DNA from 3 places in the Colwellia sp. SU-HH01217 genome. Region 3 is predicted to be linked to each of the others. Evidence: predicted binding sites of a transcription regulator. Region 3 holds the regulator's gene; each other region holds the start of a gene.
The links. The regulator FliA, encoded in region 3, starts transcription of late flagellar genes. The targets are predictions, from matches to a motif close to CTAAAGNTNNNNNNNNNNNNGCCGATA.

Region 1: the regulator FliA is predicted to act here: its motif matches at 7,121-7,147, upstream of AC27G3_RS08020 (VC2046/SO_2500 family protein).
Region 2: the regulator FliA is predicted to act here: its motif matches at 1,980-2,006, upstream of pomA (flagellar motor protein PomA).

Annotation. Positions count from the first base shown of each region.
Region 1 is NZ_BAAJLX010000005.1:28,909-39,879, reverse strand. It holds gene pta (phosphate acetyltransferase) at 1-1,020, opposite strand, end outside; gene AC27G3_RS08050 (acetate/propionate family kinase) at 1,033-2,289, opposite strand; gene yfbV (terminus macrodomain insulation protein YfbV) at 2,486-2,914, shown strand; gene rlmA (23S rRNA (guanine(745)-N(1))-methyltransferase) at 2,997-3,812, opposite strand; gene xthA (exodeoxyribonuclease III) at 3,812-4,618, opposite strand; gene AC27G3_RS08030 (response regulator) at 4,947-5,633, shown strand; gene AC27G3_RS08025 (ATP-binding protein) at 5,747-7,045, shown strand; gene AC27G3_RS08020 (VC2046/SO_2500 family protein) at 7,181-7,699, shown strand; gene AC27G3_RS08015 (YchJ family protein) at 7,780-8,337, opposite strand; gene AC27G3_RS08010 (hypothetical protein) at 8,399-8,827, opposite strand; gene AC27G3_RS08005 (hypothetical protein) at 8,980-9,165, shown strand; gene AC27G3_RS08000 (hypothetical protein) at 9,269-9,706, opposite strand; gene AC27G3_RS07995 (peptidylprolyl isomerase) at 9,711-10,403, opposite strand; gene rlmF (23S rRNA (adenine(1618)-N(6))-methyltransferase RlmF) at 10,450-10,971, opposite strand, start outside.
Region 2 is NZ_BAAJLX010000002.1:264,034-275,004, forward strand. It holds gene AC27G3_RS04350 (flagellar motor protein MotB) at 191-1,132, opposite strand; gene pomA (flagellar motor protein PomA) at 1,142-1,909, opposite strand; gene AC27G3_RS04360 (exodeoxyribonuclease VII small subunit) at 2,140-2,403, shown strand; gene ispA ((2E,6E)-farnesyl diphosphate synthase) at 2,403-3,293, shown strand; gene dxs (1-deoxy-D-xylulose-5-phosphate synthase) at 3,352-5,214, shown strand; gene AC27G3_RS04375 (hypothetical protein) at 5,384-5,761, opposite strand; gene AC27G3_RS04380 (hypothetical protein) at 5,978-6,493, shown strand; gene AC27G3_RS04385 (Ig-like domain-containing protein) at 6,577-7,860, shown strand; gene ribBA (bifunctional 3,4-dihydroxy-2-butanone-4-phosphate synthase/GTP cyclohydrolase II) at 7,996-9,105, opposite strand; gene AC27G3_RS04395 (riboflavin synthase) at 9,170-9,844, opposite strand; gene ribD (bifunctional diaminohydroxyphosphoribosylaminopyrimidine deaminase/5-amino-6-(5-phosphoribosylamino)uracil reductase RibD) at 9,859-10,971, opposite strand, start outside.
Region 3 is NZ_BAAJLX010000002.1:97,104-108,074, reverse strand. It holds gene flhF (flagellar biosynthesis GTPase FlhF) at 1-1,103, shown strand, start outside; gene AC27G3_RS03595 (MinD/ParA family protein) at 1,196-2,041, shown strand; gene AC27G3_RS03590 (RNA polymerase sigma factor FliA) at 2,105-2,824, shown strand; gene cheY (chemotaxis response regulator CheY) at 2,944-3,327, shown strand; gene AC27G3_RS03580 (protein phosphatase CheZ) at 3,371-4,114, shown strand; gene AC27G3_RS03575 (chemotaxis protein CheA) at 4,128-6,284, shown strand; gene AC27G3_RS03570 (protein-glutamate methylesterase/protein-glutamine glutaminase) at 6,335-7,498, shown strand; gene AC27G3_RS03565 (flagellar motor protein) at 7,491-8,237, shown strand; gene AC27G3_RS03560 (flagellar motor protein MotB) at 8,234-9,199, shown strand; gene AC27G3_RS03555 (ParA family protein) at 9,213-9,992, shown strand; gene AC27G3_RS03550 (chemotaxis protein CheW) at 9,989-10,759, shown strand; gene AC27G3_RS03545 (chemotaxis protein CheW) at 10,817-10,971, shown strand, end outside.

The DNA of each region.
Region 1 (10,971 bases), on a different contig from region 3:
AAAGTTCATGATGTGTCGAGAAGTTTGCCACGTATCCCAAGGAACAGATAATACAGGTAAACCGGCATCAAGTGCTTGCTGGCATAAATTAAGTACTTGTTGGTCGGGGACAAAGCCATTCGTTAATATTAATGCACCCACTTTTGTGCCGTTTAAGGCGGATAAGCAGGTTGCGATAATGATATCTGTACGATCTCCAGGCGTTACAATTAAGCGACTAGGCACTAAATAGCTAACCAAGTTTCCTACAGTTCGGGCACAAAAAGCGACACTTCTTATTCGTCTGTGTGCCATATCGCCTGCATTAATTATATCAGCATTTAAATAGTGACATATATCAATAACTCGTGGGGCAATAAGATCATGCTCCCAAGGAACCGTACCTAATAAGTGAAAATTTTTATTATTAAATAGGGTAAGAGATTGCCACTGAGTGGCATCGAAGTTTTGTTCTATATCATCGTCTGCTGGCAGTAAGCCATATTTATCTTGGTCGGGCGCATTGAGTTTATTAATGATGCAACCTAACATTCTTTTATTTTTAATTCCGCCATATGTGTCGGCGCTAACCTCTATGCGTTCTACAAAATTTTCAGGGGTGTCATAATCGGGGGCGGCAACGAGAACAATATCTGCGGAAAGGGCTTGGGCAACATCGCGATTAATTCTGCCGGCATAGGGTTGTCGTGTTGTTGGTATTAAACCTTCAATAATTATTACATCTTGCCCTTGATCAAAATGATTAAAGTTCTCCACAATTTTTTCTAAGACAACATCGTGCAAACCTGCACCAATTTGTTTTTCAATATCACTTAAAGGGATGGCGTTATCGTTTTCAGATAAACTAATGCTTGCTACCACACTCTCTTGGTTCGCAATAACATTGCGTGTGGTCTGAGAAATGGGCTTAAAATGAGCGACTTTTATCCCTTTTTGTTGGCAAGCGTGTAGTAAACCCATAGAAACACTAGTGAGCCCAACGCCAAACCCTACGGGAATTAACATTATTCGATGTGACATAATTTGGCCTTATTATTTTTGATTAATTGCATTCGTATCAGGATTAGCTAATAAATGATGAGCTTGCTGGGCAATTACCCACTCTTCATTAGTAGGTATTACCCAGCAAGATCGACTATTTGATTGATGAATAGGGCCTGATTGACCGCCTTTTGTTTTTTGATTGTTTACTTCATCCACTGCAAAGTTAAGTAACGTGAGTTGTTTTAATATTTCTGCTCTAACATAGCTTGAGTTTTCGCCAATACCTCCGGTGAAAATTAAACCATCTAATTGTTGTAAGCTTGCTGAAAATGATGCGATGGTTTTTGCTATTCGGTAGCAAAAAATAGTTAACGCAAGTTTCGCTTGTTTATCGTTATTTTCAATCATAGCTTGTTCTAAACTGCGGCAATCGTTACTAATGCCAGAGACACCTAACAGGCCGCTTTGCTTATTCAATAAGTGATTAACTTCTTCTGTGCTGTAATTGAGTTGGTCTATTAAATAAAATATAACTCCGGGGTCTATATCACCACTGCGAGTGCCCATCATGACCCCTTCAAGTGGAGTAAATCCTAAGCTTGTATCGACACTTTGCCCATTTTTAATAGCTGTAATACTACAGCCATTGCCTAAATGAGCGCTAATAAAAGAGCACGTCTCTAAAGGCTTATTGATTAATTCGGCGGTGGTTTTTGCAACATAGTAATGGCTGGTTCCGTGAAATCCGTATCGTCTAATACCATTATCTTGATAAAATTTATATGGAATGGCATATAAGTAGGCTTTATCTGGCATTGTTTGATGAAATGCAGTATCAAATATTGCGACTTGAGGCAGCGATTTAAAGGCTTGCTGTGCTGCTTTTATGCCGACAACATTAGCAGGGTTATGTAAAGGTGCTAATTGGCTTAATTCTTCAATACGATTAATGACACTTGGGGTAATTAAGGTTGGTTGACTATAGTGTTCACCACCATGTACCACACGATGACCTATTGCTTGAATCTGCTGAATAAGTTGTTGTTGGCTTAAGTAGTTAACTAGCAAGTTTATTGCTTCTTTATGAGCATAAGGAGAAGAAATGCACTGTATTATTTCAGTGTTAGGCTTATTTTGATTATTTGTTAGGGGTGTTATTTTCAGAACTGCACTTTCAGTGTTCAGTCGTTCAGCTATAGCGAAAAGCAGTGAATGTCCTGAATTGGGATTGATTAAAGAAAATTTTACTGATGAGCTACCACAGTTAATAACAAGTACATTTTGTTGATGACAATCGTTTGGCATATTGATATCTGTATAAGTTGTATTGAATAAGTTAATAAACTCAATATAGCGGTATTTAACACAATAAATAATGATCTATTATAATAAAATCTAAAATAGTGTGCTCGAACAGTAAAATAAATGAGTAAATTTATGCTATCTTTACAGTTAAAGACGACGTGTCTTGTTGTTCATTGTTGTGAGTTAAGGCTTATCTATGAGTATGAATGTTTTTCAAGTGATTAAACTTGGTCAAAAATATATGAAGCTTTGGCCTGAAAAAGCTGAGTTAAGTGTATATTTTTCCGAATATAAAGCGATACAAATAAGCCGTTTTGTTTATCGCTATTTTCCAACTGTAGCCTTGTTAAGTGTTATTGGGCAGTTATACTTTGGCTCTATTGCCATTTTGCCGCAAGCGTTAACCTATGGTATTTTTATTTTAAGCATGCCGCTTCAGGCTTTGGTAATGTTAGGGTTAAAAGCGGATAAGTTTTTACCACCTTCTTTATCATCTTGGTACAAAGAAGGTGTTGCTAAAATAAATGAGCAGGGTGGCAGTATTAAATTATCAGTCAGTAAGCCTCGTTATTTAGATTTAGCTAAATTACTTAATATTTCCTATAACAAACTATCACACCAATAAGCATTACAATAAAAAACTAGGGCGTTGCATAATTTTTTTATTTTTATCTTGAACAATATTCAACTCGCACAATCAACAGTCCCTAATTTTTTTGATATAAACGAATTAAAAAATCTGCCTGGCAAGTAAATGACGTTTTATTTTTTAACGTATCTAACAACTCTGGTGTGGTTTTAAAAGCAAAAGGTGTCATTGATAGTAAATTAATAATATCTTCACCTTGAGTAAAGTTCATCTTGTAATTCAGCCTTTGCTCTTTAACTAGTGCTAAATTTTGAATAGGATCTTTTTGGGTGTCATGCTTATTTGCTTGACGATAGATGAGTGACTTTAATTCTAATAAATGATTATCAGCAGGGGTGACTGTCAGTAAATAACCTTGTTTTTTTAATACGCGACTAAACTCTTCTTCTAAAATCGGTGCATACACTGAGTACATCCAATCAATATAATTATCATTAAAGGGAAGTTTAGATAAGGTACCGACACTAAATGAACAGTCTTTATATCGCTTTGCTGCAATTTTTACTGCAGTTTTAGCAATATCAATTCCATAAACTGTATTTTTATCAGTCTTGTGTTGGTGGGTATAAAAACCTTCACCACAACCTGCATCAAGAACGACTGAATTCTCATGGCTTAACGCTTTATATAACCCGGTGATTTCATCAACAAGGGGTTGGTAAAACCCCAGTGTTAAAAAAGCGCGACGGGCATTAACCATTGCTTTGTTGTCGCCAGGATCTTTAGAATGTTTATGTTGAACAGGTAGTAGGTTGACGTAGCCCTCCTTAGCTTGATCAAAACTATGATTGTTTTGACACCTAAAGCTTTTGTCTACCAACACTAATAATTGCTGGCACAGAGGGCATTGATATTGTGTATCTTGTATGTTCATTACTTAAATGTTGACCAAATTGGCGCATGATCAGAAGGCTTCTCTATACCGCGTAATTCATAATCTATGCCTGTTTCAATACAGTTTTGAGCTAAAGAAGGGGTCGCTAGCACCACATCAATTCTCAAACCACGGTTATCTAAAAAGCCTTTTGAGCGATAATCAAACCATGAGAACTTATCATCAACGTCAGGGAATTCTGCTCTGAAAGTATCAGTAAATCCCCAATCCATTAACGTTTTTAACCATTGGCGCTCTTCTGGTTGAAAGCTGCATTTACCTGTTTTTAACCAACGCTTTTTATTTGGCTCGCCAATGCCAATATCTAAATCGATAGGAGAAATGTTAATATCGCCCATAACCACCACATTATCTTCTGGGCTGTGGTTTTCATTAAGGTATTGCATTAAATCAAGATAAAATTGACGCTTATAAGGGTATTTAGTTTCGTGGTGAATACTTTCACCTTGAGGAAAATAACCATTGAGTACAGTTATTTTCTCACCTTTTTCGTTAAGCGTGCTGACCATTATCATTCTTTTTTGAGCATCTTCGTCATCACTTGGGAAACCCATTTGTACATGTTCAGGTTTCTTCTTACATAACATGGCCACACCGTAATGTGCTTTTTGTCCATGAAAATAAACGTGGTAACCCATGGCTTCAACATCGGCAACAGGGAATGCATCGTTATGTACTTTAATTTCTTGCAATCCAATGATATCAGGTTGATGTTTATCGATAATCGCTTGTAATTGATGAAGGCGAGCGCGTAAACCGTTTATGTTAAAAGAGATGATTTTCATGGAGAGTCTTTACTATTAAAAAAATTTGGCTAAATGCTAGCAGAAAATTCATATAGAGTAGAGTTAAAAATAGTTTCAAAGGCAGTAATAAGTCTACTATTTAAATGTGCTTACAGTGATTTGTTACATAATGTAAAAGTTGAACAGCATCTTGTACATCATATTGTTAATGTCCTGTAACTTGTTTAATCTAGCTTAAAGTATATAAACATTGTTATTTCAGTTAATTAAACCGTTTAAGTATGTTATTAAATATAAGCGCCTCTGGCCTTTGCATATTTAACATAGGGAGTATCATTATGTCGGATTCTAATTCGTCAGTAAAAAAATATTATTAGTAGAAGACGATCGTCAGCTGTCTGACTTAGTCACTGAATTCTTAACAGGAGAAGGCTTCCACGTAAAGCAAGAGTTTAGAGGTGACACTGTTGCTAAACGCGTAGAGTTGTTTACTCCCGATCTTATTATTTTAGATATAATGTTGCCAGGTAAAGACGGTTTTACCGTATGTAAAGAATTACGCCCAGCTTATTCTGGACCCGTTTTAATGTTAACAGCCAAAGCTACTGACTTTGATCAGGTATTGGGGTTAGAAATTGGTGCCGATGATTATGTCATTAAACCAGTAGAGCCGAGGGTATTATCTGCAAGAATCAATGCCTTATTACGTCGAGGAAATTTACCTGTAGGTGGTAAAGAAGTTGCTGAAGTTAATTGTGGTCAATTACATATTAATAGAGCCTCAAGACAAGTAGTATTAAATGGTGAAATAATTGACCTTACCAGTCAAGAATTTGATTTACTTTGGTTGCTATCTAGCCGTGCGGGTGAGGTTCAGAACCGTGATTACATCTATAAGGCGGTAGTTGGTCGTGAATATGACGGTTTAGACAGAAGTGTTGATGTTAGAATTTCAAGATTACGTAAAAAATTGCATGACTCTAACGAAACCCCTTTTAGAATAAAAACCATTTGGGGACAAGGTTATTTATTTGTTCCTGATGCATGGAGTTAATCAATAAAGGTTAAAAGACGAAATATATTGATAGATATACTTCGTCTTTTTTAGTTTCATCGGTAAATAAATCTAACTATCGTTAATTTTCTCTCATTTCAGGTACATGTTATATGAAGCTTCATCGCTCATTTTTTAGTCTTTATTTCATTGTTATAACAACTTTTATAATCTTTTCATGGTTATTAGATGAAGCGTGGAGCTCTTATTTAGAACAAGATATAGAGTCTTATACTGGTTATAAAACAATGCTACTTGCTGTAGGTGATTATGTTGAAAAACACCCTAAAGAGGAATGGGAAGAGATAATTAAAGAAGCGAGTGAGCGTTACCAACTCACTTTAAGTTTAGTGCCTTTAAAAGAGTTTGAAGCGATAGAGCACTTTGATCATCAATACATAAAGAAGGACAGAACTCACGTTTGCTACCATAATGATGAAGTTACAATCCATCACGAATTAAATGACAGTGACATGATGATCAATTTAGGACCTGCACAAATGCCTACCAGGCCGAGAGTTGAAGCACTGATACGAGTATTAATATTAGCTGTTTTTGGAGTGTTAATTTTTATATGGCTATGGCCGGTATCAAGAGATTTAGACGAACTGCAAAAAACAGCGGCTAACTTTGGTCAAGGTGATTTTACCAGCAGAGCGCCAAGTGCTAAATCGACAATGATGAGTTCTATGATGAAGTCATTTAATATGATGGCGGGTAGTATTAAGCGTTTAATTGAAGCACATAAAGAGCTTTCTAGCGCTGTTTCACATGAATTAAGAACCCCATTAGCGCGCTCTAAATTTGCATTGCAAATGTTAGCATCTACTAATGATCAAGATAAAAAAACAAAATATATCGATCAAATTACAGGAGATATTGTTGAGCTAGAAGAACTCATTAATGAAATGTTAGTTTATGCGGCATTTGATAGTGATAAGCCGGATTTAAATATTTCCACGTCTCAAATTTCTTATTTAGTCGAGCACCATATTGCTAGTCATAATCAATTTAACGGTGAAATAGAGTTTGTTAATAATACTAATCATTTAGTCGTTGATTATGACGAACACTTTATTGGACGTGCCTTAAATAACTTTATCACTAATGCGATAAAATATGGCGGAGGTAAAGTGCGTATCACTTTATCTGAAAACGTGATTTCAAAAAGCAATCGCGAATGTGTTATTTGTATTGAAGATAATGGAGAGGGCGTTTCTGATGATTTTAAACAAGTGATCTTTGATGCTTTTTCACGTGGGGATCAAAGTCGAAATCGTGAAACTGGCGGTTTTGGTTTAGGTTTAGCGATCGTTGCTAGGATCATGGAATGGCACCATGGCAGTGCTACAGTGGGTGACAGTGAGCTAGGCGGAGCGGCATTTACTTTAACTTGGCCCGTTGTTTATTAAAAACACCAATTATTCTTTTAATGTTAAAAGGAGTAAGGCAGTTAAGTTAGTTTATTAATTTAATTTTTAAATATGCTCATTATTTTATTTTATCTGCCGATAGCATGTATAGGTAATGTAAATGAGCATCTATAAGTGCAAGTAGCAGTAGAAAATAACATTCTGATCAACGAATTGCAGCTCGGTGTAAAGCTTGGTGAATGCATTCAAAGTAAACGGAGATCAGACTTTTCATTAATGTTAGCAATGTTATGTGATGATGTTAGAGAGCATAGTCAATTTTCATTGCCAATTGCACAGGCGCCATGCGAGCAAGATATAGAAATCCAATTAAGAAAAGACTTACAGCTCCCCCAAAAAGCGCCTTTAAGCATTAAAAATATTGAAGAACTCTCCCAGTTTAATCAAGCTCAAAATGTTGTTGATGGTCAACTTGCCAGCATTCGTCTTGAAAATGCGTTAAATCCTAAGCCTATATCTTTCTACGATGATAAAAAGCATATTGCTACCGACATCATGAATAACACGACCTTATATTGTCAAAAAAAGCATAGCACTAATGTAACGGATCTTGCGCAACGATTAACGTATAATGTTAAAGGATGGTTAGACGGTATTGAATCTTCTATTGTAAAAGCACCTTTGATTAACTAAGTGTTGTTAACTCACTTATTCGTGCCTTTTAGTTGTTGATTGTTAAATTTAAATCATCGGAGCCATTTCTTAACAATATTTTAGTGTTTTGCACAACAATGTTTAAACTTCTTTTTCACGGTTTTGTTTTGATTAATACTACAAGGGCAGGGAGCGTTTCTTTTTATTGTGCTAATCTCGTTATGAGCAACAATATTACCATCAAGGTATACCCATCTCATTTGGTTATTTAGCTTACTATTGTTAGAACTACTAGCCGTATGAAGTGTATTTTCAAGGGTAAAGCGTGACTTTTCTCTTAACAGGTACATTTTATTGCCAATTAAATAAAACGCTTCAAACTCAACCGTTGGTAAAGATGAGTCTTTAGAAAGGCTCGAATCGTTAATTGATGAACTATTGATAATATTCAATTTGATCCATTGGCATGAGTTGGCCCAATGCTTAATTTCTTCCACAGATTGACTTTGTTGTGTCGCATTTGCATAGGTATCAAAAAGGTATTGTGCATTTTTCGTTGCATAAGCACTATAACGAGAGCGCATTAACTGCTCGGGAGATATTGCTTGTTTTTTTCCTTCAATAATTGCTGAGCAACAAACTGCAAATTTTTTACCTGTTCCACACGGACATAACATATACAAACACTACTAAGAAGATGTTGTTAAAAATAGTAAGTTTATCATACCTTGAAATTTTTTAGTGGATGGTAAATCTGCTTTTTAACATAATGCACTGTGTTTGACCTTGTTGAGCACTATAAGTTAATTGCGATATTTCACTTTCTTTTAATGTGGTATTAGAAAGAATAACAGCAGAACAATTTCCTGTTGATAACACATTATTGATAGTCGCTAAATCAAAAGCTTGCTGACTAATATTAACTCTTAATATTTTAGATGCGTCAATCCCATGAATACTCGCTAGTTTTTCTAATGAATGATCTTCAGGGTTTATGACCAAGATCCATTTTTTTTCGTGCTTATGTTGCTGACAAAGCTTTCTATAAAGTTGAGAAAGTTGTTGGTCATTATCAGCATTTTGAATATTAAGCCAAGTGCGTGGTTTATTATTAGTAAAGTTGCATGGTGTTAACTCATTAATATTTAAGCTTTTTGTTACTATCATTTTTTAATCCTTAACCTTAAATTATTATGCTGTATGGATGTACAGTATATGGTTTTTTATGGACATGCAACTATTTTTAGCTCAAATATTGGCTAATCGATGAAAAGGGAGTATATTCAATGCGCGTTAAAAATTATAAAAAGAGAAATAGCATGGATAAGCTTTCTAAACGTAATACCAACAGAAATTACCGACAAAGGTTATTATCTAACCTAGAGGATTCGTTGCCGACAAAAGATCATAGTAACGAATCGCTAGTTCGGTTAAGTCGAGTGCTTAGAGATATAAATGACGAAGTGCATTTAATGAAAAACATGATGAAAGACAATAATAAATAATCGCCTTTGATTAAATATTAAATACTTTTGATACGCTTAAGATGGATTAAAAGCGTTAAGATAACTCACGCCATTGTCCTTATGTTACAGGATAATGGCATCGTTAAAGGTAATCCGCGGTAAACCTTTCTTTAATAGAGGCCCACCAACCTTTATTCTGTGGCGTACTAACCGTGTAACTATTTTGTAAAACTACTAAGCGTACCGAATAAGTACCTCCGTGACCCCAAGGCCACCAAAGTGCCATTATGGCAGGACATTCTCCAATACTTGGTTTGCTAAATAATAACTGCTCCTTTGTTAATTTAGCTAGGTTCTCGAGCGGAAGCTTTAACTCCTTAGGTGCTTGCTTAATGGTTTTTTTGTTCCATTCGTGCGGAAAAAATTGTTGAAGCTTAGGTAAACATAACTCTTTTTTATCCCGAGAAAACTCAGTTAATAATGCTTGATGTTTCTCATCCCATCGCCAAATAAATGGTTCTCCAAACGCTTGAATAACTTCTTCAAATATTTCAAGCAAGTTTTGTTGATTAATTTCCAATTGACTAACCTTTGATTTCTTCAGGTGCTTGTTTTACTGCTACTTTATCTTCTACTCTGATACTTGCTTTAATTATTTTTATTTCTTGTGTTGTTTGACCACTGCGTTGACCTAATTTTTCAATGGCAGGTAATGTGTCATCTAAACCAGTGATGACTTGGCCGAAAACCGTATGACGATTATTTAAAAATGGCGTTGCTTTAAACGTAATGAAAAATTGACTGCCATCGGTATTAGGTCCCGAATTCGCCATACTCAAAACTCCTGCTTGGCTATGGCCTGTTTTACCGTCAAATTCACCTGCATATTTATAACCTGGGTTACCTGTACCATTGCCAACAGGATCGCCACCTTGTGCCATAAAACCAGGTATAACACGATGAAAAATTAAATCGTTGTAAAAACCTAAGCGTGTTAAGTAAATTGTGCTACTTACGTGCATTGGTGCTGATTGATAAAATAGTTCAATACTTATATTACCTTCAGTGGTGTTAAGATCCCAATAGTAGCTTTTATCTTCACTAAAGCTGAATAATTCTGGTTGTGGTAATTGTGTTTTCCATTGTGGCTTAGTTACATCAATATTTTGTGAGTCAATAAAGTTATCTGCTTGTTTTATTGCTTTATCTGGTCCAAAACAACCTGATAAAGTCAAGCAGACTAAAGAAATTAGGATAATGGGTAGTAGTTTGTACATAATATTTCCTGCTATTTTTTAGTGTTTTTTTAGTATTATAATGTGTTTAAGAGGCAAAAAAAGACCAAGCGATAAAACGACTGTTTTTATTACCTTGTGCCATTTTAATTAACTCGATGTTACTTGCTTGAGCTTTTTTAAGGGCTAGTTTTATTGCGCCAACGTTATCTTTTTTAGAAACCAATGTAGTAAACCATAAAACCTGTTTTTTATAACTCATACTTTCTTTTATCATTTTTTTAATAAAAGCGAGTTCACCCCCTTTACACCATAGTTCCGCCTTTTGGCCCCCAAAATTTAGTGCTTTATGTTTTGCTGCCGATGAATTATTTAAATTTTTCCATTTACGCTGGCTACCTTGTTGCGCCTCAGCTAATGATTTATGAAAAGGAGGGTTACATAGCGTTAAATGATAAAATTCATCTTTTTGAATAATATCCTTAAATATGCTTTCTACATTTGGTTGTAAGCGGCAAGTAATAGCTTGAGATAAACCTTTATTCTTTTTAATGATATCGGACGCTGCTTGTACTGAGGTAGGGTCGATATCAGAAGCAACAAAACGCCA
Region 2 (10,971 bases), 170 kb from region 3:
ATTATACATGAAAAGGGAGCAACGCTACAAGAAGCGAGTATTGGATAGAATAAAAAAGCCGCTAACGTTTAGAGGGAAATTAAAAATATCAAAGGTATAAGAGCATGAATACCAATCTCACTAACTCTGTGATCATTTCTCATGCTTAAAGCAACCAACTACTGCATTATGTATTTAACAATTAGAACAACTATTCCTTAATTACAGTAACCGGCTCAGAAATCTTCGACTTCCCTTGGTTAATGGATATTTCTACTCGTCGATTTCTTCTGCGGTTGAGCCTATTAGTATTAGGTACCAATGGTCGAGTATCCGCGTGTCCTACAACAAGCATTCGTGCTTTATCAAAACCCGGTACTTGTAAAAGTTCATGAGCAATGGCTACTGCGCGTTGGCTCGATAAATCCCAATTAGATTTAAATAATTCAGATCTAATACCACGATTATCAGTATGAGCCGACACCATAATCTCTCCAGGCACAGTTTTTAGCAACTCCCCAATAGCCTGAATAATAGGTTTAAATTTAGGTTGTAAAAACGATGAACCTGACGGGAATGAGCCATTTTCACGAATTCTTATGGTAATTTGTTGCCCTAAAGATTCCAATTCTATCGCACCATCTTGTATTTCCTGTTCAAGTTGTTCGGCAATTTTTTTCACTAACTCATTAACTTGCTCTTGCTGAGCTTTTTCCATTTGCTCTTGAGCTTTTTGAACAGTTGCCGCTGATAATTCATCTGCGGTACTTTGAGATTGTCCACCTCTTGCGTCACCACGTTGCTCTTGACGACCACCAGCAGACGTTTCATCACCCGCTTGAAACTCCAGCATTTGCTGTGTCATTTCCATGGTTTGTTGTTGAATGACTTCAATTGGTGTTGGCTCAGGCTTACCTGGTCTAAATTCTTGGGCAATAATACTGGTGCCTTTAGGGATATCTTTAACTTCTATTTTATTTTGTACACCAAAAGCAAATTTCATCGACCCTGCAATTTGCTTAAACTTTAAAACATCCATTTCAGAAAAAGAAAGCAACAGCACGAAAAAGCACATTAACAATGACATTAAATCTGCAAAAGTCCCCATCCATGCGGGAAGTCCAGGAGGTGGGCACTTACTTTTTTCAGCCATTAGCCTCTCCTACTCTTCTTCAGTCGTGTTAATAGTGCGTTTACCTTCCGCTAGATAATTTCGTAAAAGCCCTTCAATAACTCGAGGATTTTGACCGTCTTGAATACCTAAAATAGCATCCAATACCAGCTCCTGATTCATTTGTTCTTCCGCTAAACGAAGTTTTAATTTATTGGCAATAGGGATCGCAATAACATTGGCAAGAAATGCTCCGTACAATGTGGTTAATAAAGCAACCGCCATAGCAGGACCGATAGATTTAGGATCATCCATATTTGATAACATGGCAACTAGGCCAATTAACGTACCGATCATCCCCATAGCTGGAGCAACATCAGCAAGCGACATCATCATACCAACGCCCCTTTCATGTCGCTCAGCGGTTAGGGCAATATCTTTTTGCAAAGTGCCTCGAACAACATCGGCATCATGACCATCAACAAGCATATCTACGCCTTTTTGCATGAAAGGATTGGTGATTTCTGCTTCTTCTAAAGCTAAAAATCCACCTTTTCTCGCGGCATCGGCCATATCAACGGCTTTATCAATCAGCTCTTCTGGCTTTTCAATTTTAAATAAAAAAGCTTTGGCGATCACTTTACCGATACCAAAAAATTGTCCTAAGTTATAGTTTGCTAGCACGACAAAAACAGAGCCGCCAAAAACAATAATAACTGACTGTGTATCAGCAAACATACCAACATCGCCAGAAAGCACCATTGCCATGATAAGTAAACCAATCGCGCCGACAATTCCAAGTATTGTTGCTAAATCCACACTTAACTCCTAAAACAACTCCCGAGTTCGAGTTGTATCTTTTAAATAATAATCATAAGTATATGATTATTATCGCCCATAGCACCAATTTCTTAATAATTAATTGTACTTTTTTTTAAAAATCTTGAATTATTGCCCAAATATGGGATGCTTCATTGACCTAAGCGCCAAGCTGAGGTAAGTTTGCGCGATATCTTTACCTCACATTTTAAAATAAAATTAGTAACATTATGGCTAAGAAAAAACTTGAAAACTTGAGTTTTGAAGAATCTTTAAATGAACTCGATACCATAGTACAAAATCTTGAACAGGGTGAGCTTAGTTTAGAAGAGTCGATGACACTTTTTGAGCGCGGCCTTAACCTTAGCCAAATAAGCCAATCTAAGTTACAAGATGCTGAGCAGAAAATTAAAATTTTATTGGCAAAAGATGGCCAAGAGCAATTAACCGAGTTTTCTTTACCTTCAGATGACAACGCCACGGAAGAAGTTTAGTGACCGACATAGTCAATCTTGAACAATATCAATCAAGAATCAATCAATTTCTAGAAAGCAGACTTGATCAGCTTGTCGTGAATGATGAAAAATTATTAGCAGCAATGCGGTATGGTTTACTTATTGGCGGCAAACGTATGCGCCCTTATCTGGCTTATATTACTGGTGAAACCTTAGGCGCGAACATTGAAGATATAGACGCAGTTGCTGCTGCTGTTGAGTGCATTCATGCTTATTCGTTATTGCATGATGATTTACCAGCAATGGACGATGACGACTTACGTCGAGGCAAACCTACTTGCCATAAAGCTTTTGATGAAGCTACTGCTATTCTTGCTGGGGATAGTTTACAAACCTTGGCTTTTGATATCTTAGCCAATTATGAATTCTCTGCTGAGGTATCGAATAAACGTATTACTTTTATTCAGCAACTTGTTAACGCCTCAGGCTATCAAGGTATGTGTGGTGGGCAAGCGTTAGATTTATCAGGAACAGACAAAAAAATATCATTAAACGCCCTAGAAACCCTACACTCTTTAAAAACAGGTGCACTTTTACAAGCTTCGGTATTAATGGCAGCAGAATGCTCTATAAATGCGACTGCTCAAGATAAAATATCGTTAAAGCAATATGCTCAATTTATTGGTTTAGCCTATCAAGTAAGAGATGATATAATAGACATTACCTCATCAGAAGAAGAATTAGGTAAACCTAAAGGCTCTGATGTTGCGGCAAACAAAAGTACTTACCCTGCATTGTTAGGTTTACAGGGCGCACAAGAAAAAGCGCAGCACTTATACCAACAATCACTTCAAGCTTTAACGAGTTTGCCTTACAATAGCCAAGCATTATCAGATTTTGCCACCTTTATTATAAAACGTTCGCATTAGTTTAAAATATAATACTCGATAGCAATAAAAATAAATACTTACAAATTGATCAGACACTATGACCACAAACCTTGCTAAATTTCCATTACTTTCAACCATTAACTCCCCTAGTGACTTGCGTGCATTAAACCAAGAACAACTCATTAGTGTGAGTAATGAGCTACGAAGTTATTTACTCAATTCAGTGAGTAAAAGTAGTGGTCATTTTGCTTCAGGTCTAGGCACGATAGAATTAACCGTTGCATTACATTATATTTATAACACGCCCTTTGATCATTTAATTTGGGATGTCGGCCATCAAGCTTACCCGCATAAAATACTTACCGGCCGCCGCGATCAGTTACACACCATTAGACAAAAAAATGGCTTACATCCTTTTCCATGGCGTGAAGAAAGTGAATACGATACCTTAAGTGTTGGTCATTCAAGTACCTCTATTTCAGCAGCTTTAGGATTAGCTGTTGCAGCAGAAAAAGAAGGTAAAAACCGTAAAACAGTTGCAGTAATCGGCGATGGCGCTATGACCGCAGGTATGGCATTTGAGGCATTAAATCATGCTGGCGATATTAAAAAAGACATGTTAGTGATCCTTAATGATAATGACATGTCTATTTCAGAAAATGTTGGCGCATTAAACAATCACTTTGCGAAAGTGTTATCAAGTAGTGTATTTGCTAGTTTGCGCGAAGGTAGCAAACGTATTCTAAGTAATATTCCACCAATTAAAGAGCTTGCTAGTAGAGCCGAAGAGCATATAAAAGGCATGGTTGTGCCAAGCACGTTTTTTGAAGAACTCGGTTTTAATTATATTGGCCCGATAGATGGTCATGATGTTAATAGTTTAGTTAATACCATCAAAAACATGAGCCATTTAAAAGGTCCACAATTACTTCATGTTATTACCACTAAAGGTAAAGGTTACCAAGCTGCGGAAGAAGATCCGATAAAGTATCATGCAGTACCAAAATTTAATCCTGAAGAAATCAGTTTACCGAAAAAAGCCCCTAGCCTACCGAGTTATTCACAAATATTTGGTGATTGGTTATGCAAAACGGCAGAGATTGATAAAAAGCTGATTGCGGTTACACCTGCCATGGCCGAAGGCTCTGGAATGGTAGAGTTTAGCCGACGTTTTCCTGAACAATACTTTGATGTTGCCATTGCTGAACAACACGCAGTAACTTATGCAGCAGGCCTTGCAATTGGTGGTTTACACCCTGTAGTTGCCATTTACTCAAGCTTTTTACAACGTGGCTATGACCAATTAATTCATGATGTAGCCATACAAAACCTGCCAGTACTCTTTGCTGTAGACAGAGCGGGTGTGGTAGGTGCTGATGGCGCAACTCATCAAGGTGCGTTTGATTTAAGTTACCTACGTTGCATTCCTAACCTTATTATTATGGCGCCCTCAGATGAGCATGAATGTCAGCTAATGTTAACTACGGGCCATCAATCAGCGCAACCTTGTGTTGTTCGTTACCCACGTGGTAGTGGCGTAGGTCAAGACTTGCCTGGGATTACTGACACTCTAGAAATAGGCAAAGGGCAAATAAAACAACAAGGTGAAGGTATTGCTCTACTTAGCTTTGGCACCTTCTTAAGAGAAGCTGAAAAAACCGCCAAAGCATTAAATGCTACCCTTGTTGATATGCGTTTTATTAAGCCACTCGATGTTGATATATTAAAAACGTTAGCGCAAATTCATCATACATTTGTAACCATAGAAGATAATGCAATTGCAGGCGGTGCAGGTTCAGGCGTCAATGAATATATACTTAGCCAAGGCATTGCAATAAAAGTGCTTAATATTGGCTTGCCTGATAGTTTTATTAAACACGGTACACAAGAAGAAGTTCATCATGAACTTGGCTTAGATTCCCTAGGTTTTATAGAGAAAATAAATACCTTTTTAGCGTAACACTTCTTTCTAAAAAACTTTCTCTTTGAAAGCTATTTATTTCAATAAAGGGGAGTAATTACCTCCCTTTTCCACTCGAATTCGCTTCAATAGTTGGTCTATTACCAATAGTTTAACGAAGAAGCAACAATGTAACCGCTAATGAGATTTTTGTTAAACCGAGTTCTGGTTAATTAGCACCCGTCGGTGGTGGTGGCATATTCACGTCTGTTTCATGATTATGATCATGAGCTTCATGTCCATGGGCTTGAGGGTGGTGGTTATCTGTTTTTCTTCTAGGTTTAGCTGCAATCGGAGGAGGCGGTGGGCGCCTTTCAATTGTATCTTCTTTATGTGCTAAAGAATCAGTATCTATATCTTTCCCTTCTTTATGCAATACATCTGCTGCATGAATTACTGTTGGTGCTTCATCATGTGAGTGTGTTTTTAAATGTTCTGCATTTACTTGTTCTATTGATGTTGATTCATCACTACTTATCAAATTAACAGCTAGAGCAGCTATCACAACAGTTGCAAAACCTGTGGCTACTAACGTCGTCTTATTCATGTTTATCTCGTGCATACAAGTATATTGGATACAATAATATAGCATGGCTTTTACAACCTTAACAATACTTACTGCTTAAAAACTCATCAATTACTCTTTACACCGCTTGTCTGTTTTAGTTTTTCTTACCTTGCCAAACGACTTGTGCTATTGACTGTACTTAGTAGCCTGTATATCCTCTGTTCATTATTTTTTGTCAGAATTATGTAGCCAATAATGATCAAGTATTTATTTATTTTCCTTACCCTTAGCTTTTCAGTTAACAGTTTAGCTGACACTGCTTATATTGGCGCTGATTATGTACTTGCTGATATTGATATTTATAATGAAAATGCTAAACCAAGCATGACTGCTATAAGACTAGGGGTGAGTAATAATAATATTGCATTTGAAGCGCAATATTTACTATCAACTAGTACCGATAATATTTATAGAATGGAATTTGATCTTGAAGAAAGTAAAGGGCTCTACATGGTCTTTCAATCAGAAGACATACAAGGTTTTCACTTTGATGTATCTCTGGGCTATGCCATTAATGAACTCACGGTAACTGGACCTACAGAAACGTATAACGGTACAGATGAATACAAAGGGTTTTCTTGGGGAGCATCTATTCAACAAAAAATACCTTATATGGATAATATGAAGATTAGACTAGGTTATCAGTCTTACTTTAAAAATAGCGACCTTGCTATTACAGGTATTGCACTTGGATTAACTTATCAATTTTAACCTACTGCCCCTATCACTAATATCCATCGGAACATGGTAATGGTATTCACTTTTAATTTTTTGGCAAAATACAGGTATTTCTCATGACTCATACCGTAAAAAACACAATGTTATTTCCAGCAATTAGTTTACTTTTGTTAGCATTAGTCGGTTGCGGCTCTGATGGTGACTCTGAAAACCTAGCAAATGCTGTTGCCCTAGAAGTACAACGTCAAGAAGGTACCATAATAGAGTCAGTAACGATTAAAGGGGGTCAATACCGTTTAATCGCCGATCAAACACATCAATTAACGGCTACTGGTATTGATAGCAATAACGACACTCGCGATGTAACCGGCGAACTTATATGGACTTCCAGCGATCCTGCTATTGCTAAAATTGATAGCAAAGGATTAGTCACCGCCGTAGCAAATTCAGATGTTAACCAAGGTAAGGTTACAATTACCGGTACGACGATTAATGGCATTGCCAATGAAACTGATATTTCAGTCAGCGATGTAAAACCTAGCTTAATCACATTAAAACAACTCAGCCCTGAGTCAGGCAATATCAATACTTGTATAGCTGCTAGTATTGTTGGTGATGTAACCTATGAAGATGGGTATACATCATTAAACACAGTAAATAATATGGAGTTTTCTCTTAATAACAACACTACAGCTGAAATTGATAATAACGGTAATTTATTTACTCAAAGTGAGTTTACCGAAAGCATCGAGGTGACAGGCAATATCGACACACTATCAGCTAATTTAACGGTAATAGCTGATCCAAGTAACCTCGCTTCAATTGACATTTTATTAGATGATGAAGTTACCAGTATTTTCGAATTTAACGTTGGCGATCGCATACAAGTTAACGCTCAAGCAAACTTGTTACCAGAAATTTCTGAAGAAGCCGTTAATATTGATCAGAGCATAACTTGGCAACAAAATGATGAAAATTATTTAGGCATTACTAACAATGGCGATGAAAAAGGTACCTTATTAGCTTTAAAATCAGGGGTTACTGAGCTAACAGCAAATTGTGGTGGGAAAATTGGCAGTGCGACAATCGCGATTAAAGGAGGCTCGCATTTACAAAACGTGAAAATTAATGATGATGAAAGTACCTTAATTTTAGAGAAAAATGGCACTTTAGCACTGACGTTAACGGCTAGTTATTCTTCAGATCCTACTAGCCTTAATGTTACTGAGTTTGCAACATGGAGTATAAATGGTAGTCCATTAGTTACCTCAGAACTTACTGATACAGGCACTAACGAAACCACTTATGTACTGACAGCAGTAAAAGATAAAACGGGCGAATTGATTGTTTCAACGGTTTACGATGGCATTACGGCAAGTGTAATTATCACGATTGAATAGATAAAAAGTATAGTTTGAAGAGCATGCTTAGAAGGTATAGCTCAAAAGATTTGGCCAATAAAAGAAAAGTTAGCTTTTATAGATGTTAATAAACACGCTATAAAAGCTAATTCACAATCTTAGTGAGTAAAATAATTACTCAGCGATGTACTCTACAACTTCTAAACCAAAACCAGATAAAGAATGATATTTAGTTTGCGAGCTTAGTAAACGCATTTTACTTACACCTAAGTTCGACAATATTTGAGAGCCAACGCCAACATTTCGTGAACCAACGTGGCGTTTCACTTCATTAACCACTTCGCCAGCATCTTTTTTCGCGTATTTTTCCACTTGAGCAATTAACTCTAGAGGAGATTCATGCTTACCAAGTAAGACTAATACCCCGCCTTCCTTACCTATTTTTTCTAACGCATTAGCAATTGGCCATTTAGCAACACTCTCTCGCTGACTAAACAATAAATCTCTGAATGTGTTTTCTAAATGCACGCGTACTAACGTGGGCTCGTCTGCTTTAATCTCGCCTTTAGTTAGGGCGAAATGCGCCTGACCATCGATAGTATCTTTAAAGATTGTTAAATCAAATTCACCAAATGCTGTCGGAAGCTTGCATTGAGAAACCCGTTCAATGGTCGTTTCATTAGCATTACGATATTCAATTAAATCAGCAATAGTACCCATTTTAACGCCGTGCTTCTCAGCAATCACTTCTAAATCGGGACGACGCGCCATGGTGCCATCTTCATTTAAAATTTCGACAATTACTGAAGCAGGCTCTAATCCAGCTAAACGCGCTAAATCGACACCAGCTTCAGTATGGCCTGCACGATTTAAAACGCCACCATCTTTAGCGATCAGTGGAAAAATATGCCCTGGCTGTACAATGCTTAAATGCGTGGCATTTTTGTCAACAGCAGCTAAAACTGTTGTTGCTCTATCGCCTGCTGAAATCCCTGTTGTCACGCCTTCTGCCGCTTCAATTGACACAGTAAAGTTAGTACTAAACTGTGCATCATTTTTTTCGACCATAAGCGGTAACTTGAGCTGTTGACATTTTTCAACCGTCATTGGCATACAAATTAAACCACGACCATGAGTCGCCATAAAATTAATGGCTTCAGGAGTAACTTTTTCTGCCGCCATAATAAAGTCACCTTCATTCTCGCGATCTTCGTCGTCCATCAAGATAACCATTTTTCCTAGTGCAATATCTGCAATGATTTCTTGGGGAGTATTTAATTTCATAACAACCTCATAATACGTTTAATTTTTATAACTCTTTACTATGTAATGTTAATCACTACATTCTTTATTTAATAAAGCCACTTTTCATCAATAAGTCTTGGGTAACTGATGACGTTTGATTGTCAGCTTCAGGTGATTTTTTTAATAATAAGCGTTCAAGGTATCGAGCGATAACGTCAACTTCTAAGTTAACTTTCGTTCCAACTTGATAATGCTTAATGATAGTTTGTTCAGAAGTGTGCGGCACAATTGTTAGTCGAAATTTACCACCCTTGTCATGATCAACTAAGCTATTAACGGTTAAGCTAATACCATCAATTGTCACAGAGCCTTTTTCACTAATATAGGGTGCTAATTCAGTAGGCATAGAAACCCAGTATTCAATACTATTGCCATTATGGGTAATAGAGACAATTTGCGCAACACCATCTACATGCCCAGAAACGATATGACCACCAAACCGAGTACTTGGTTGCATTGCTTTTTCTAAATTAACTTCATGCCCCACTTGATAATTAGCAAAACCTGTACGAGTTAGTGTTTCTTTAGAGACATCAACACTATAACTTGTATCATCATGAGCGACTACCGTTAAACAGATCCCATTGGTTGCAATTGAATCACCAAGGTTAACATCGCTCATATCAAGCTTGCCACTGCTAACAACTAGCCGCGCACCTTGTTCGTTAATATTAATCGCTTTTATTGTACCAATTGCTTCAATTATTCCAGTAAACATAAGAGTTATTCGCTTTAATTTTTGTTAAAGGTGGCGGTTATTTTAATATCAGGCCCCACCATAGTGACATTATTTATCGTTAATTTTTTTGCAGAAGCTAGACGCTCGATGCTCGGCAGTTGTAATAAGTTTTTTCCCTGCCCTCCAATAAGTTTAGGTGCTTGAAATAATATCAGTTCGTTGACAAGATCTCGCTCAAAAAATGCACCTGATAATCGAGCACCCGACTCAACCAAAATATCATTAAAACCACGTTGAGCTAATAAGGTTAATAATTCGGTTAAGTTAACCTTATCTTCGCCCGCATTATTTTTAACACTTGAACACTGAAGTTGTTCTACAAAATGAGGCCACTTGTTAGTACTTTCAATGCCTGTGCCAACTAAAATTATCGGTGACTCGCACTGAAATAAAGCTAAATCAGGTGTTAAACGTTGCTGTGAATCAATAATCACGCGAACAGGTTGCCTTAGCTTAGATTCAGGGAAGGTTTTGACTGCCTCCTCAAGCTCTTGATAGCGAATAGTCATCTTGGCATTATCGGTAATCACCGAATCAGCACCTGTAATAATCGCACAACTTTGTGCTCGAAGTGCTTGTACATTTTTTCTAGCGTGCGACGATGTTATCCATTTACTTTCGCCACTAGCCATCGCAGTTTTACCGTCAAGGCTTGCTGCCATTTTACAGCGAACGTAAGGTAAACCTGTGGTCATTAAGTGAATAAACCCTTTATTCAGCTGTATTGCATCTGATTCAAGCAAACCGATGGCCGTAGTAATACCTGCCTGCTCTAGCATAGTAATCCCACTACCTGACACTTGAGGATTGGGATCAACCATAGCAATAACGACATGCTTGATACCAGCCTCAATTAAACCTTTCGCACAAGGTGGCGTTTTTCCAACATGACTACATGGCTCTAAAGTGACATAAGCAGTAGCTCCTTTTGGAGTTTCTCCAGCCTTGTTACAGGCTAATAAAGCATTGACTTCTGCATGAGCTAAACCCGCTCGCTGATGAAAACCTTCACCAATTATCTGTTGATTTTTAACGATTACACAACCGACTCTAGGGTTGGGCGATGTGGTATATCGACCTTGCTTAGCCAGAGTAATCGCGCGCTG
Region 3 (10,971 bases):
CAGCACCTAAGAAAGAGGCTGTAGACCCTGCTAGCGAAAATATTGAACAACAATTCAAGCGATTTACTCAACGATTAGAGCAAACAGATGAGCAAGGAGTTGATGATAATGGCTTTTCTACCGCTGCTGTAGCATCAGCATCAACAGCAAGTAATCAAGCGACTGTTTCCACTGATGAATTTCAATTAATGCAAAAAGAAATGGCGTCTATTCGTCAATTGTTAGAGCATCAAGTATCAGGCTTAATGTGGCAAGATCTTGCACAAAAAGACCCACAACGAGCGGTGCTTGTTAATCGCTTAATGGCTATTGGATTAACCGAGCAAATTGCCGATCAAATTGCAGGCTACCTACCAGCTCAAAGTAATGAGTCACAAGCATGGCAAGACGCTAAACAATTAGTCGCGCAACAGTTAAATACCACCAATAATGATATTATTAATCGAGGTGGTGTAGTTGCGTTAGTTGGCCCAACAGGCGTAGGAAAAACAACGACCATCGCTAAATTAGCGGCAAGATTTTCACAAGTTCATGGTGCTGATCAAGTCGCTCTTATTTCTACAGACACATTTAGAATTGCAGGCTTTGAACAACTTAATACCTACGGAAAAATTATTGGTTGTCAGGTTAAACTTGCAAAAGATGCAGAACAATTAGACAGTTTGTTACAACAATTTTCAGGTAAAAAACTGGTTTTAATTGATACGGCAGGAATGGGGCAGCGTGATATGCGCCTTGCCGAACATCTAACCACTTTAGTGACCAGCACTCGAGTAAAAATACGTAATTATTTAGTATTAGCAGCAAATACCCAGCAACGCGTAATGCAAGAAAATGTTGAGCGATTCAAAAAAGTACCATTATCGGGCAGTATTTATACTAAACTTGATGAGAGTGTTAGTATTGGAGAAATAATTTCAACTTCGATTCAAAATGGTTTGCCAATAGGGTATCTTACTGATGGTCAAAGAGTTCCTGAAGACATTAAAGTTGCAAATGTTGAAAAGTTAGTTACGCTTGCTGATAAGATGGCGATTAAAGTACAGTCACCACACCATGTTCCTGTGCATACCAAACCAATGAACCATGTAGGAGCGATGTAGATTAACTTATGTTGTAAATAAGCAACTTCATATTAGCTTTCTCTTCAACAATAATAATTGAGAAGATATTAATAAAATATTGAGAAAAATAGATGATAGATCAAGCGAGTGGCTTACGAAAAATGCAAAACTCACAACAAATTAAAGTCATTGCTGTTTCAGGAGGAAAAGGCGGCGTAGGTAAAACCAATGTTTCGTTGAATACAGCTATCTCTCTAGCGCAACTAGGGAAAAAAGTACTTGTTCTTGATGCCGATTTAGGCCTAGCAAATGTTGATGTTATGTTAGGGTTAAGAGTAAAAAGAAACTTATCTCATGTATTGTCTGGTGAATGTGAACTTGACGATATTATCATAGAAGGCCCTGCAGGAATTAGCATTATCCCTGCTACTTCGGGCACGCAATCCATGGTCGATTTAACACCAGCGGAACATGTTGGTTTAATTCGAGCCTTTAGTGATATGCAAAATCAATTTGATATTCTGATTGTTGATACAGCAGCTGGTATTTCTGACATGGTGCTAAGTTTTACCCGCGCAGCGCAAGATGTCATGTTAGTTGTTTGTGATGAACCAACATCCATTACTGACTGTTATGCGTTGATGAAGCTGCTAAGTCGTGATCATGACGTTTATAAATTTAAAGTTGTCGCCAATATGGTGAGAAGCCCTAAAGAAGGCCAACAACTTTTTGCCAAACTTACCAAAGTTACTGATAGGTTTTTAGACGTAGCTTTGGATCTTGTTGGTGTAATTCCATTTGATGAAAACATAAGAAAATCTGTACGTAAACAAAAAGTAATTGTTGAAGCATTTCCAGACTCTCCAGCTTCAATCGCTTTTAAAAATTTAGCTAACCGAATTACTAAATGGACAATTCCTAGCCAAGCATCTGGTCATTTAGAGTTTTTTATTGAAAAATTATTAGATAACAAATAAGTTATATTTGCTTACGTTATAAATTACCTAGGCAGTTAATAAAATAAAAATACTGGAGCAAAAGTGGTAAAAACAAATGCTTATAATGTTCATGTTGATAAAACAGCATTGCTTGAACAGCATACGGTATTAGTTAAACGTATTGCTTATCATTTGCTTGCCAGACTTCCTGCAAGTGTCATTGTTGATGACCTTATTCAGTCAGGAATGATTGGTTTGTTTGAAGCCGCCAATAATTTCGATGCAACCAAAGGAGCAAGCTTTGAAACTTTTGCTGGTATTCGAATTCGTGGGGCAATGCTTGATGAAATACGCCGTGGTGACTGGACACCTCGCTCTGTTCATAAAAATAGTCGTTTAGTCAGTCAAGCTATTAAAGAATTAGAAGCGCAGTTAGGTCGAGATGTTACTGACAGTGAAGTTGCTGAAAAACTTGATATTTCATTAAATGAATACCATCATATATTAAGTGAAGTCAGTACTGGTAAAATTATTGGCATTGAGGATCTAGCAAGTGGTGAAAATGGGCTAAACTATGATGAAAGCAATGTTAGTGATGATCCTTACCAAGATATAGAGCACAACGCATTTAAAAAAGGCTTGTCAGAGTGTATTTCTACTTTACCAGAGCGCGAAGCTTTAGTACTGTCGCTATATTACGATGAAGAATTGAATTTACGAGAAATTGGTCAAGTCATAGATGTAAGCGAATCCAGAGTCAGCCAAATTCATAGTCAAGCCATGCATAGATTAAAAGCGAGAATGCAGTCTTGGCAAAGTTAAGTGCAAATTTTTTAAATTAAGATATTATAAATCACAATAGTTGCTTGTTATTCTGGCGTTTTCACGCATAGTTACAAGCAAAGAATAAATAAATTTTGAATGTTAGTCCGGAGGATGCCTTGGATAAAAATATGAAAGTACTTGTAGTTGATGACTTTTCAACCATGAGACGAATAGTGAAAAACTTGTTACGAGATTTAGGTTTTACAAACATTCAAGAGGCTGATGATGGTAGTACTGCTTTACCGATGCTTCAAGGTGGTGATTTCGATTTTGTTGTTACAGATTGGAACATGCCAGGAATGCAAGGTATTGATCTTTTAAAAGCTATTCGAGCGGATGCAAAATTAGCCCATATCCCTGTACTGTTAATTACGGCAGAAGCGAAAAAAGAGCAAATAGTCATGGCTGCACAAGCGGGTGTTAATGGTTATATTGTTAAACCGTTTACTGCTGGCACATTAAAAACTAAGCTTGATAAGATTTTTGAACGTTTAGGTTAATCTTCTCGTTTATTTTCATCAAAGTTATTAATAAGGGATTTGCATGAATGGTTTGCCCAACTGCCATGTTTCTTTGGAACAGGCTAAATCGCTAGTCGAATTTTTAGAGTCTGGAGAACAGGAAAAAGCTGATGAGCTTATTGCTGAAATCCAAAACCCTATCAATACTGAGCTATTTGCTGAAATTGGTAAATTAACCCGGCAGTTGCATGATTCGTTAACTAATTTTCAACTCGATTCTCGTATCAGTGATCTTGCAACAGCAGATATACCTGACGCGAAAGAACGTTTGAATTATGTTATTACACGTACAGAAGAAGCTGCCAATAAAACAATGGATGCTGTTGAAGCAATTTTCCCTGTTGTTGATACGATTCAAAGTCAAATTAAAACAGTGAACCCGCTTTGGTCTAAGCTGATGAACAATAAACTTGATCTTACTGAGTTTAAAAGTTTATGCATTGATATTGATGCACTATTAACCCATACCGATAAAGAAACAGAACACATGCGTGCGTTAATGACGGATGTGTTAATGGCTCAAGATTTTCAAGACTTAACAGGTCAAGTTATACGTAAAGTTATTGAGCTAGTGAGAGAAGTTGAAGATAGCCTTATTAATATGTTAACTGCATTTGGAATTAGTGCAGATAACACATTAGAGCAAACTAAACCTAAAGTAGGGGATAATCTTGTAGAAGGCCCTATTGTTGATTCACAAAAAAGAGATGATGTCGTAGATAGTCAGGATGACGTTGATGATCTTTTATCCAGTTTAGGATTTTAACGGGAGTTATTGAATGTCGTTTGAAGCAGATGAAGAAATTCTACAAGATTTTTTAATTGAAGCGGGTGAAATACTTGAACTACTCTCTGAGCAGTTAGTTGAACTCGAAAATGATCCAGATAATGCTGATTTGCTTAACGCGATATTTCGTGGTTTCCATACGGTTAAAGGTGGCGCTGGTTTTCTTGCATTAAATGAACTTGTAGAAGTTTGTCATTATGCTGAAAATATTTTCGATATATTACGCACAGGTCAAAGATCAGTCACTTCTGATTTAATGGATGTTATTTTACAAGCACTAGATAGTGTTAATGAAATGTTTGTTTTGGTTCAAAACAGAGAGGCGTTAACGCCAGCAAGTCCTGAATTAATTGCAGAGCTTCATCGGTTAAGTATACCAGAAAGTGAGTCTGCAGAAGTAGATACAACGGCTGACGAAATTCCTTCAATGAGTGATGATGTCGCTGAAACTCCTCAACAAAATGCTGATCAAGAAGATGCTGATGATGAAATGTCTGAAGACGAATTTGAACGTTTACTTGATGAATTGCATGGAAGTAACTCACCGAGCGAAGAAAAGTTAGCGCCTGTAGCAGAAGACAGCGTAACTGATAATAGCGACAGTGAAGAAATTTCAGACGATGAATTTGAATCCTTGTTAGATGAGTTGCATGGTCAAGGTGCTTTTAATTCAGAGGTGAGTAGCTCAGGCTCAGCTTCAAATAATGATGCTAACGTATCAGGTGATGATATCACTGATGATGACTTTGAAGCATTACTTGATGAACTTCATGGTAAAGGGAATGCCCCTAAAAAAGCCTTAGAGAATGAAAGCGTTAGCGAAGTACCTGCAAGCAAACCTGCTCCTGTTAACAAGCCTAAAGCTAGCCCTAAACCTGTTAGTAAGCCTGCGACAAAAGAAGTCACTAAACCCGCTCCAACAGGTAAAGCTGCTGCGCCTGCACAGGCCTCTACGCCACAGGGCGAAACGACCGTTCGAGTTGATACTAAACGATTAGATCAAATCATGAATATGGTGGGCGAGTTAGTACTAGTGCGTAATCGATTAACAAGCCTAGGGCTAACCAAAGAAGATGAAGAATTAACGAAAGCTATTACTAATTTAGATGCTGTTACGACTGACTTGCAAGGTGCGGTCATGAAAACACGTATGCAGCCAATTAAGAAAGTATTTGGACGATTCCCTCGAGTTGTTAGAGATTTAGCACGTAGTTTAAATAAAGAAATTAAATTAGTACTCGAAGGCGAAGAAACCGATCTTGATAAAAATTTGGTAGAAGCACTTGCTGATCCACTTGTCCATTTAGTGAGAAACTCTGTTGATCATGGTATTGAAGCACCAGATGAACGTGAGGCTAATGGTAAGCCTCGAGAAGGTACTGTACTGCTTTCTGCTTCACAAGAGGGCGATCATATCCTATTAACCATCAAAGATGATGGTGCTGGGATGAATGCAGAAAAACTAAAAAGCATTGCCATTGAACGTGGCGTTTTAGATGCTGAAGCTGCGGCGAGAATGTCTGATAAAGATGCTTTTAGTTTGATTTTTGCTCCTGGTTTTTCTACTAAAACTGAAATTTCAGAAGTGTCGGGCCGTGGCGTTGGCATGGACGTAGTGAAAACAAAAATTACCCAATTAAATGGAACCGTAAATATCGATTCTGAAATGGGTGTCGGTACCGTTTTAGAAATTAAAGTGCCATTAACCTTAGCTATTTTACCGACATTAATGGTTGTTGTGGGCAAACAGACTTTTGCATTACCACTTGCTGCTGTAAATGAAATTTTCCATCTTGATTTAACAACCACTAATAATGTTGATGGTCAGCTGACGATTATTGTTCGTGAAAAAGCGATTCCGCTGTTTTATTTAGATCAATGGTTAGTTAAAGACTTTCAACAAAAAACAAGAAGCAAGGGGCATGTGGTTATTGTGCAATTAGGATCTCAACAAGTTGGATTTGTCGTTGATAGCTTAATTGGCCAAGAAGAAGTGGTGATTAAACCTCTAGATAGATTATTACACGGTACACCTGGTATGGCTGGAGCAACCATTACCAGTGATGGTGGTATTGCATTAATTTTAGATGTTCCTAACATGTTAAAGTTTTATGCTAAAAAATCAGTCGTTAATCAAAAGTTCCGTTAAAAAACTTATTATAATAACCACATGAACATCAATTTTGAAGAGAACAATAAATGCCATATAAGATACTGGTTGTTGATGATTCAAGCTTTTTTAGGCGTCGTGTCACCGATATACTTAACAAGGATAATAACTTAACTGTTATAGATGTTGCTGTAAATGGTCAAGAAGCCGTAGATAAAGCGATTTCTTTAAAGCCTGATGTGATTACTATGGATATTGAAATGCCAGTATTGAATGGTATTGAAGCCGTCAAACAAATCATGGCTCAAGCGCCAACTTCAATTTTAATGTTCTCTTCTTTAACACATCAAGGCGCTAAGTCCACCCTAGAAGCACTTGACGCTGGCGCACTAGACTTCTTACCGAAAAAATTTAATGAAATCGCTTCAAATAATGAAGATGCTGGTAGTTTATTACGGCAGCGAGTGGCTCAGTTAGCACGTAAAAATAAAAGTTTTAGACCTTTAAGGTCTCGCATTACCAAGACGGAAATTCCCCCTGCGGTTGTAAAACCAAAAAAATTCGGCCGAAATAATCGTATAGAAGAGACCCCAGCTCCAACTGAACGTATTCGTAACGATGAATCAGTTAAAGAACAGGCTCCTTCAGCGCAACTTAAACGTAGTTCGGGTAAAAAATATAAACTGTTGGCTATAGGTACCTCAACAGGTGGGCCGGTTGCATTACAGAAAGTATTAACCAAATTACCTAAGGATTTTCCTTTGCCCATTCTTATGGTGCAACACATGCCTGCAGCTTTTACTAAAGCATTTTCAGAACGCTTAAATTCGCTTTGTCAAATAACGGTAAAAGAAGCTTCCGATGGCGATACATTAACAGCAGGCTGTGCCTATTTAGCACCTGGCGGCAGACAAATGATTGTTGAGGGCAAAGACAGCTCTGCAAAGTTAAAAATTATGGATGATAACTCACCACGGATTGCCTTTAAACCTAGCGTTGATGTAAGTTTTGGCTCTGCTGCAAAGGTGTTTAGTGGAGATGTGCTAGGGATAATTCTAACGGGAATGGGCTCAGATGGTCGCGAAGGCTCTAGAATGTTAAAAAGTAAAGGGGCGACGATTTGGTCGCAAAATGAAGAAACTTGTGTTGTCTATGGAATGCCTCAAGCAGTGACTACTGCAGGTATTTCTGAGTTAGCTTTGCCAATTGAAGATGTCGCCATGTCGATTCTTAAGGAAATTCAGCATGGATAAGCTCAGTATCATAGGGCTTAGTGTTGCACTTTTAGCGATATGTTTCGGCTTTCTTATTGAAGGTGGCTCGATTGCTGTACTTTTTGAATTACCCGCTTTTATTATTGTTTTTGGCGGCACTTTAGGTGCTGTTATGCTGCAATCTTCTATGATGCAATTTACGCATGCTACCTCTTTACTTAAATGGGTGATTTATCCTCCAAGTTACGATATTAGTGAAGGAATAAAAAGCATTGTTATTTGGGCTGAAAAAGCTCGTGAGTCTGGTTATTTGGCGCTGGAGAATATTGCCTTAGATGAACAAGACTCATACACCAGTAAAGGGTTGAATTTATTGGTTGATGGTATTGAACCAGAGCAATTTCGAATGGAACTTGAGCTTGAACTTGATTTGTATCGAGAGCATCACTTACGTTCAGCAAATTTATTTGAAGCTATGGGCGGCTATAGTCCAACAATAGGTATATTAGGCGCTGTTTTAGGGTTAATTCAGGCAATGGGACATTTAAGTAATCCAGAATTACTTGGTCAAGGTATTGCCACTGCATTTATCGCAACTATTTATGGTGTTGGATTTGCCAATCTATTTTATTTACCCATAGCAAATAAAATACGTACGATAGTTCATCAACAAACAATGTATCGAGAAATGATCACAGAAGGGCTTGTTTCTATTGCTAATGGAGAAAACCCTCATGCGATTGAAAATAAATTATCAGCCTTCAGGTTAGAGCAGTGAATAGGCATAAAGCGCGCAGGCATTATATAGAACATGATAATGTCGACCGTTGGTTGGTTTCTTATGCCGACTATATGACCTTAATGTTTGCCTTGTTTGTTGTACTTTATGCGATGGCTATGGTGAATGAAAAGCCTTTTGAAACGGCAACAGAGTCAATAGGTAAAGTGTTTCAAGCTAATGACGAACAGCCAAAAAATAAAGGGCACGGTGATGATATTCTTGATGTTAATACAAGTAAAACTAATAAAAGGTTATACGGTAATGGCCTGATAGAAGAGGCTGGACCTGAATTACTTGATGGTGAACCCATACTTTCGAATGTATCAGATAGCCAAGTGGGTACGAACCTAACCTCACTTGAAGAGGAGCTGCATACTGCTTTATATGAATTAGTCGAATCAGGGTTCGCTCAATTACAAATAGATGGCGATTGGTTAGAAATTGAACTTAACAGCGGTTTATTGTTTCCTAGTGGCTCTGCCTCTGTAACGATAGCAGCCAAAGAAATATTAGCTGTTATTTATGATGTATTAGGTCAAGCGAGTAACTTTGTTCGCATTCGGGGCTATACTGATAATGAACCGATGAATAATGAAATATTTTCTTCCAACTGGGAGCTTTCTGTTTCAAGAGCTACGGCAATATTGCATTTGTTTGAAGAATTAAATTTAGCCTCTGCCCGTATGGCAATTGAGGGTTATGGAGAATTTTCTCCAAGTGCTGACAATAAAACTGCAGAGGGGCGAGCGAAAAACCGCAAAGTGGTTATCGCTATTTCTAAATACGGCTTAGAAAAGTCTAATTTATTAAATACACCAACTATTAACGTAAAAGATGTTGAGGCTATTACCAATATTTCGCTCGAAGGTGATTCAAAGAAAGAAATTAGAGTAATACAGTTGGAAAATGGTGGTATTCGAATAACCACTCGCGATGATGAACAAATAGAAAATAAATAAGTAGGGTAACCATTTGGTAGTTTGGACAATCGCAAATCAAAAGGGTGGGGTAGGGAAAACTACAACAACCATAGCTCTTGGAGGCTTGTTAGCTGATGCTGGCTACCGTGTATTATTAGTTGATACTGATCCTCATGCCTCATTAAGTTATTATTTTGGTATCGAGTCAGAAGATCTCGAATTAAGTGTCTATGATTTATTTGTTCAGGTCTCTAGTAAAGAGCAAATATTACAAAGTTTATGCCCAACGAAGTATAAAAACATTGATATATTACCTGCAACCATGGGCTTAGCAACACTTGATCGCTCTTTAGGTAGTAAAGGTGGCATGGGACTTGTTCTTAAAAAAGCCATTCAAAAGCTCAGTGATGAATATGACTATGTACTAATGGATTGTCCGCCAGTTTTAGGCGTGTTAATGGTGAATGCTTTAGCTGCTTCCAACCGTATTATAGTACCTGTTCAAACAGAGTTTTTAGCATTAAAAGGTTTAGATAGAATGATGAAAACAATGGATATTATGCAAGGGGAACAAGAAGTTCCTTTTGCTTATACTATTGTGCCAACGATGTTTGATAAACGAACCAAAGCATCATTGCTAACTTATCAGAAACTTAAAGAATCTTATCAAGAAAAAGTATGGCAGGGGGTTATTCCCATAGATACAAATTTTAGAAATTCGAGCTTAGCACAACAAGTGCCATCAGATTATGCGAAAACGTCTCGCGGTGTACTGGCTTATAAAAAATTATTGTCTACATTAATGGAAGTACCCTCGGTGAAAAATAAATGAGTAAATCGTTAGCAGCTAGTAATGATATTATGAAAAATTATCTGTCAGAGTTACTGACAGATGATGAAGTAAAGGTAGAAGAAAAAGTTACCACAACAGAAACAGTTAAAACGACGGTAGAAGCTAAAAGGTTAGAAAAGCTTTTAGCAACAGTAAGTAATGAAAGCAAACAAGAAGAAGCTAAACGTGAGCCGATTTCAAAACCTGTAAAAAAAGTCGTTAAATCAACTCCATTAGCGCCAATTAATCAAGATATTGAAAAAGCAGTACTCTCTACTCACAAAAGTACAGGAAAGATTGCAGTAAAGGAAAATAAAGCCTATCGAGAAGGTAATTTTCAAGCAATGTTTTTTGATGTGGCAGGTTTAATTATAGCAGTACCTCTGATTGAGTTAGGTGGCATATATAATGTTGATAAAACAACCAAGTTAATGGGGAAACCCGACTGGTTTGATGGTGTAATGTTACACAGAGAAGATAAGGTTAATGTCGTTAATACAGCACTTTGGGTTATGCCAGAAAAATGCAATGAGACATTAATTAATTCGTTAAACTATCAGTATGTTATAATGTTAGGTAATAGCAAGTGGGGCTTACTCGCAGAACACCTTGTTGATACGGTAACATTAGAGCAAAGTGCTGTGAAATGGTTAGATAAACCAAATAAGCGGCCTTGGCTAGCCGGTTTAGTAAAAGAGCGTATGTGTGCATTGCTAGATGTTGAAGCACTGATAAAGTTACTTGATGATGGTGCAGGAATTATTTAACAAAATAGCATTGTGCTATAAAACAGTTTATAGATTTACATTTAAGAGGCGGATAGTATGTCTGATGAAAGACGCAGTACTAATGATAAAATGGATTCAAATGATGAAGTCCTTCAGTGGGTTACTTTTACGTTAGAATCAGAAGTTTATGGTATTAACGTAATGCAGGTACAAGAAGTGCTTCGATATACTGAAATAGCTCCTGTACCCGG